2 linked regions of the Methylosinus trichosporium OB3b genome follow. Each later gene encodes a partner of the first gene's protein in a complex. Links are inferred from orthologs where the notes say so. Each region holds a gene or a part of one and is shown in the gene's direction. Other genes may lie near its edges.

Region 1 (2,900 bases):
GCAGGCTCAGCGGCTTCTCCAGCCGGTTGAAGAGACGCACGGCGAGCTCGTCGCCCTGCCGCAGCCGCAGCAACGGCCCCGGCGACCAGCCGTCGAAGCCCCAGACATCGGTCGGGGCGGCCGGCTCGGGCAGCAGGCGCAGGAGGCCCGCCCGCGCCTCGAGGGTCCGCACTCCCGGCGCCTGCGCGCGCGCCTCGAGCGCGACGAGAGTCGCGGCGACCCCGCCGAGGAAGGATCGGCGGGAGCAGGCGATCGGCATGGGAAAACCTCGGGAAGCAAAAGGACGACGGCGACACAATAGCGAGCCGGCGATTGCGATCAACCGCGGGCGAGGCCTCCCGACGGGTCTTCCCTTCCCGGCGCCGCGTCTCGGCTCCCGCGATGACATTTTCTTTAGCGACGACGGCGGGCCGTGCTATAGAGCGCGCGCCCGAGCCGAGGCGGCGCGCGCGGCTCCCGGGCCGCCCTCGTCCGGCGGCGGCGAGGATGCGGTTTCGTTCGAGCGTTCGGGCCCTTCGCGCTTTTCGCGCGCGGGGCTACGGCGCATTGGGCCGCGGGCGTGGCGGAACTGGTAGACGCGCCGGATTTAGGTTCCGGTGACGCAAGTCGTGGGGGTTCGACTCCCTCCGCCCGCACCAGCCCCCGCATCCGCGCATCTATTGGATTTTTCCGGCGGCGCCGGCTGAGGTCGCGATTCGAGAAGGCGAGACGAGATGGAAGTGACGCAGACCCTCGCAGAGGGCTTGAAACATGAGTTCAGGGTGGTGCTGCCGGTCGAGGAGCTCGCCGCCAAGCTCGAGGCGCAGCTCTCCGAGCTGCGCAGCAAGGCGCAGATCAAGGGCTTTCGTCCCGGAAAGGCGCCGAGCTCCTATCTCAAGAAGATCTACGGCAAGGGCATCATGAGCGAGGTCCTGCAGGAGGCCGTCAACGAGGCCAATCGCAAGATCGTCGAGGATCACGGCCTGCGCGTCGCGCTCGAGCCCAAGCTCGATTTGCCCGTCGACCAGACCCTGATCGAGAAGGCGCTCGAGGCCGAGGGCGATTTCGCCTATTCCGTCGCCTTCGAGGTGCTGCCGAAATTCGAGGTCGGCGGCTTCGACGACATCTCGATCGAGCGGCCCGTCGCCGAGGTCAAGGACGAGGATGTCGCGAAATCGATCGACCAGCTGGCCGAGCGCATCCGCGAGTTCGAGGAGAAGGCCGGCGAAGGCGTGACCGCCGCCAAGGGCGACCGCGTCACCATCGACTTCACCGGCAAGCTCGACGGCGAGGCCTTCGAGGGCGGCGGCGGCGACGCCATCGACCTCGTGCTCGGCTCGGGCTCCTTCATTCCCGGCTTCGAGGAGCAGCTCGAGGGCGCCGGCGTCGGCGAGCAGCGGGTCGTGAAGGTCAAGTTCCCGGACGATTATTCCGCGCCCAATCTCGCCGGCAAGGACGCCGAGTTCGATGTGACGGTGAAGGCGGTCGCGGCGCCCAAGGAGCTGCCGATCGACGACGCCTTCGCCGCCAAATATAATTTCGAGACTCTCGCCGCGCTGCAGGCCGCCGTGCGCGCCAATCTCGAGGCCGATTACGAGAAGGCCTCGCGCGCCAAGCTGAAGCGCTCGCTGCTCGACGCGCTAGACAAGCGCTTCTCCTTCGATCTTCCGGAAGGTCTCGTCGAGCAGGAGTTCACGACGATCTGGGGTCAGCTCGACGCCGAGCGCCAGCGCAGCGGCAAGAGCTTCGAGGACGAGGGCACCACCGAGGAGGCGGCGCGCGGCGAATATCGTCGCATCGCCGAGCGCCGGGTTCGGCTCGGACTGGTGCTGGCCGAGATCGGCCAGGGCGCCGGCGTGACCGTCGAGGACAAGGATGTGACCGACGCTCTCGTCGAGCGCGTGCGCATGTTCCCCGGCCGCGAGAAGGAGGTCTGGGATTTTTATCGCAACAATCCGCAGGCCCTCGCCCAGATTCGCGCCCCGCTCTACGAAGAGCGCGTGGTCGATCATCTGGTGACCAAGATTGGCGTAACCGACAAGCCGGTAACGCGCGAGGAGCTGATGGCCGAGGACGAGGACGACGAGCTGGCGCGTCCGGCGGTGTGACGGCGCGGGCGCCGCGCGCGAGCCCTCCCGAGCCCCTCACCTCTCCCTGCGACGGGGAGAGGGGGCGGCCGGCGCCGTGAAATTTCCCCGGCCGGACGGGGCTCTTCCAGCAAAAGCCGCGGCGCCTTCGCCTCCCTCCCCGCTCGCGGGGAGAGGTGAGGTGAGGGGCCCGGCGGGTGGACGAAATCGAGACGTCGCGCGCCCCACTCCGCGAGCCGGCGAGCAGCCTCCGGCCGTCTTCCGTGGTTTGCCGCTGGACGCGCTGCGGCAATATGCTACCAACAGCCCAAAGGCGGCCGGCGTTCCCGGCCGCGCGCCCCGGGCCGCCGTCTCCGCAACGCGAGGCGCGGCCGCCTTCGGGGCGAGGCGAGGCAAGTCGACGAAAGGCGCGAGAGAAATGCGTGATCCACTAGAGGTCTACAACCAATATCTGATCCCTCAGGTGATCGAGAACACGAGCCGCGGCGAGCGCGGATTCGACATTTATTCGCGCCTGCTGCGCGAGCGAATCATCTTTCTGACCGGCCAGGTCGAGGACCATATGGCCTCGGTGATCATCGCCCAGCTGCTGTTTCTCGAAGCCGAGAACCCCAAGCGCGAGATCTTCCTCTACATCAACTCGCCGGGCGGCGTCGTCACCTCCGGCCTCGCCATCTACGACACGATGCAATACATCCGTCCGAAGGTCGCGACCTTGTGCATCGGACAGGCGGCGTCCATGGGCTCGCTGCTGCTCTGCGCCGGCGAGGCCGGGCAGCGCTTCGCCCTGCCCAACGCCCGCATCATGGTGCACCAGCCCTCCGGCGGCTTCCA
Region 2 (3,457 bases), 2.2 Mb from region 1 along the record:
AGGTCTTGGAGACGCAGACGAGCGTGATCTCCGCCGGATCGCGGCCGCAGTCGCGCGCGCGCTCGGCGATGGCATGCTCTGCGGCCTTCAGACGGTCGACTATTGTCATGGGTTGTTTCGGCTCAGCGGACGTATTTCACGATGGTGAAGCTGGCGCCGATCAGCACGATGACGAAGCCGAACAGCCCGCGCAGCGTCTCGTTCTTCGATTGGGCGATCTCGAGGCGCACGCGCGTCTCCGACTCGGAGATGTCTCGCTTGACCTCATGCCGCAGCCGCGCTTCCGATTCGACGACGTCGCGCCGCAGCGTGTCGAAATCCTGCCTCAGCAGCGAGATGTCGTGCTTGACCCCCTCGACGCTCAATTTGGTCTCGTGCCGCAGCGCCTCGATGCTCGCAGCCGTCTCATGCTCGAGAGCCTCGCTGCACGCGGTCATCTCACTCTTGAGGGCGTCGCTGCTCGTGGTCGTCTCATGCCTCAGGGCCTCTATGCTCGCCTGCAGCTCGTGCTTGGCGTTCTCGACATCCGCTTTGGTCACGACGCCTTCGGAGAATGCGCTATCGAGCGCTTCCGCCGAGGCGCGCGCCTGCTCGGGCGTGAAGCCGCCCCGAGGGAGGCGATCCACATAGGCGAGCTGGTTGAAAAGCACTTGCGCGGGCATGGCTTCGATATAGCACGCACGCGCCGTTTCGGCGAGGGCGCCGGGCCGTGGGGGAGAGCCCCCGATCACTCCCCGCAGCCACCGCGCACGAATTCGCAAAGCTCCTGGCGGCCCCTTCTCGAAATTTTCTTCCCGCATTGCAATCTGCGCTTGACGCGTCGAGGCGCGGACATTAGGTTCCGCCCACTTTCGGCAGGCCGTAAGTTCCATGTGGTCGCGAGCGCCGAGCGCGCGACGTTCCGGACTTAAACGCTGCTGGCCTCACCTGAGACTGCCACGCGGTTGGTCATCATACGGCGAGAAATCGCCGGACAGGAAGGCACGACCCCGGATTCGGGGTCCTCTGCATGAGGAGCGCCTTGGGCCGGCCGGCCGAGGGCGCTCAGCTCGCTTGCGTTTCATCGAACGCGAGCGGGTCCAAGAAGAACGATTCGCCAATTCGCCACACGCGAAGGACCTGGAATGCCGACGATCAGCCAGTTGATCCGCAAGCCGCGGCAACCGAAGACCTACCGCGAGAAGTCCCGCCATCTCGGGGCCTGCCCGCAGAAGCGCGGCGTCTGCACGCGCGTCTACACGACGACGCCGAAGAAGCCTAACTCGGCTCTCCGCAAGGTCGCCAAGGTTCGTCTCACCAACGGCTTCGAGGTCATCGGCTATATTCCGGGCGAGGGCCACAATCTGCAGGAGCACTCGGTGGTCATGATCCGCGGCGGCCGCGTGAAGGACCTTCCCGGCGTGCGCTATCATATTCTGCGCGGCGTGCTCGACACGCAGGGCGTCAAGGACCGCAAGCAGCGCCGTTCGAAATACGGCGCGAAGCGTCCGAAGTAAGGAGCGAGAGCCATGTCGCGTCGCCATCGCGCCGAGAAGCGGGAAATCATCGAGGACGCCAAGTTCGGCGATACCGTCGTCACCAAATTCATGAACTCGATCATGTACGCCGGCAACAAGTCGGTCGCCGAGGCGATCGTCTACGGGGCCTTCGACATCATCGAGTCCAAGGCCAAGAGCGACCCGTTGCAGGTCTTCAAGACCGCGCTCGAGAATGTCGCGCCGGCGATCGAGGTTCGCTCGCGGCGCGTCGGCGGCGCCACCTATCAGGTGCCGGTCGAGGTGCGCAACGAGCGCCGTCAGGCGCTGGCGATCCGCTGGATCATCACCGCGGCGCGCGCTCGCAACGACAAGACGATGGTCGATCGTCTGTCTGCGGAGCTGCTCGACGCCTCCAACAACCGCGGCAATGCGGTGAAGAAGCGCGAGGACACGCACCGCATGGCGGAAGCCAACCGCGCCTTCTCGCATTACCGCTGGTAACCTTGTTCCGTCGCCCTCTCACCGAGGACTTGTCCTATGCCCCGTAGCCATCCCATCGAAGACTATCGCAACTTCGGCATCATGGCCCACATCGACGCGGGCAAGACGACGACGACCGAACGCATCCTCTATTACTCCGGCAAGAGCCATAAGATCGGCGAGGTGCATGAAGGCGCCGCGACGATGGATTGGATGGAGCAGGAGCAGGAGCGCGGCATCACCATCACCTCGGCCGCGACGACGACCTTCTGGAACGGCAAGCGCCTCAACATCATCGACACGCCCGGCCACGTCGACTTCACCATCGAGGTCGAACGTTCGCTGCGCGTGCTCGACGGGGCGGTCTGCGTTCTCGACGGCAATCAGGGCGTCGAGCCGCAAACCGAGACGGTGTGGCGTCAGGCCGACAAATATCATGTGCCGCGCGTCGTCTTCGTCAATAAGATGGACAAGATCGGCGCCGATTTCTATCGCTGCGTCGACGACATCGTGACCAAGGTGGGCGGCAAGCCGATCTGCATGCAGCTGCCGATCGGCTCCGAGAACCAGTTCAAGGGGATCGTCGATCTCGTCCGCATGAAGGCGGTGGTCTGGGACGACGAGGGTCTCGGCGCCAAATATCATGACGAGGAGATTCCGGCCGATCTCGTCGAGAAGGCCAAGGAATATCGCACCACGCTGGTCGAGGCGGCGGTCGAGCTCGACGACGACGCCATGGCCGCCTATCTCGACGGCCAGGAGCCGAGCGAGGAGGTGCTGAAGCGCCTCGTCCGCAAAGCCGTCCGCTACACCGCCTTCCATCCGGTGTTCTGCGGCTCGGCCTTCAAGAACAAGGGCGTTCAGCCGCTGCTCGACGCCGTCGTCGATTATCTGCCGTCGCCGCTGGATCGCGAGGCGATCAAGGGTGTCGACATGAACACGGGCGCCGAGCTCGTGCGCAATCCGTCCGACAGCGAGCCCTTCTCCATGCTCGCCTTCAAGATCATGGACGATCCCTTCGTCGGCACCATCACCTTCTGCCGCGTCTATTCCGGCAAGATCGATTCGGGCACGACCGTGCTCAACTCGACCAAGGACAAGAAGGAACGCGTCGGCCGCATGCTGCTGATGCATGCGAACAACCGCGAGGACATCAAGGAAGCCTTCGCCGGCGACATCGTCGCGCTGGCGGGCCTCAAGGAGACCCGCACCGGAGACACGCTCTGCGACACGCTGAAGCCGGCGATCCTCGAGCGCATGGAGTTCCCGGAGCCGGTCATCGAGATCGCCATCGAGCCGAAGTCGAAGGCCGATCAGGAGAAGCTCGGCATTGCTCTGTCCAAGCTCGCCGCCGAGGATCCGTCCTTCCGCGTGTCCACCGATCAGGAGAGCGGCCAGACCATTCTGAAGGGAATGGGCGAGCTGCATCTCGACATCAAGGTCGACATTCTGAAGCGCACCTATAAGGTCGACGCCAATATCGGCGCGCCGCAAGTCGC

The links.
Region 2: the proteins of tig (region 1) and rpsG are in contact, whole or in part, in a crystal structure (PDB 3GTY), measured with the Thermotoga maritima proteins. The link is inferred for Methylosinus trichosporium OB3b from one-to-one orthologs. Residues at the interface, in WP_004081061.1 of Thermotoga maritima: Glu122, Val124, Val129, Leu130, Tyr133, Glu188, Gly259, Ile262, Tyr263, Glu266, Ser270, Glu273, Gln274, Glu277, Arg308, Gln311, Ile312, Ser315, Tyr316, Glu325, Arg329, Arg336, Leu363, Phe366, Trp367, Arg373, Leu377, Arg381, Leu384, Glu387; in WP_004081843.1 of Thermotoga maritima: Lys34, Lys52, Lys55, Glu59, Arg62, Gln63, Glu66, Asn67, Lys69, Val71, Arg95, Ala109, Lys110, Lys111, Gly112, Arg113, Pro114, Glu117, Glu121, Ile124, Ala125, Tyr127, Asn128, Asn129, Thr130, Gly131, Lys135, Asp139, Arg142, Met143.

The regions. Positions count from the first base shown.
Region 1 is NZ_CP023737.1:4,405,655-4,408,554, reverse strand. It holds tig (trigger factor), read left to right. Parts: upstream 1-713; coding sequence 714-2,087; downstream 2,088-2,900. Other genes in the region: CQW49_RS20885 (ATP-dependent Clp protease proteolytic subunit), read left to right, coding at 2,485-2,900; CQW49_RS20900 (multicopper oxidase family protein), read right to left, coding at 1-259. UniProt on the Bacillus subtilis protein: Involved in protein export. Acts as a chaperone by maintaining the newly synthesized protein in an open conformation. Functions as a peptidyl-prolyl cis-trans isomerase.
Region 2 is NZ_CP023737.1:2,190,626-2,194,082, reverse strand. The notes cover bases 296-3,243. They hold rpsG (30S ribosomal protein S7), read left to right. Parts: upstream 296-1,508; coding sequence 1,509-1,979; downstream 1,980-3,243. Other genes in these bases: fusA (elongation factor G), read left to right, coding at 2,016-3,243; rpsL (30S ribosomal protein S12), read left to right, coding at 1,125-1,496; CQW49_RS10550 (coiled-coil domain-containing protein), read right to left, coding at 296-662. In the rest of the region: CQW49_RS10555 (YggS family pyridoxal phosphate-dependent enzyme), read right to left, coding at 1-109; more of CQW49_RS10550, read right to left, coding at 123-295; more of fusA, read left to right, coding at 3,244-3,457.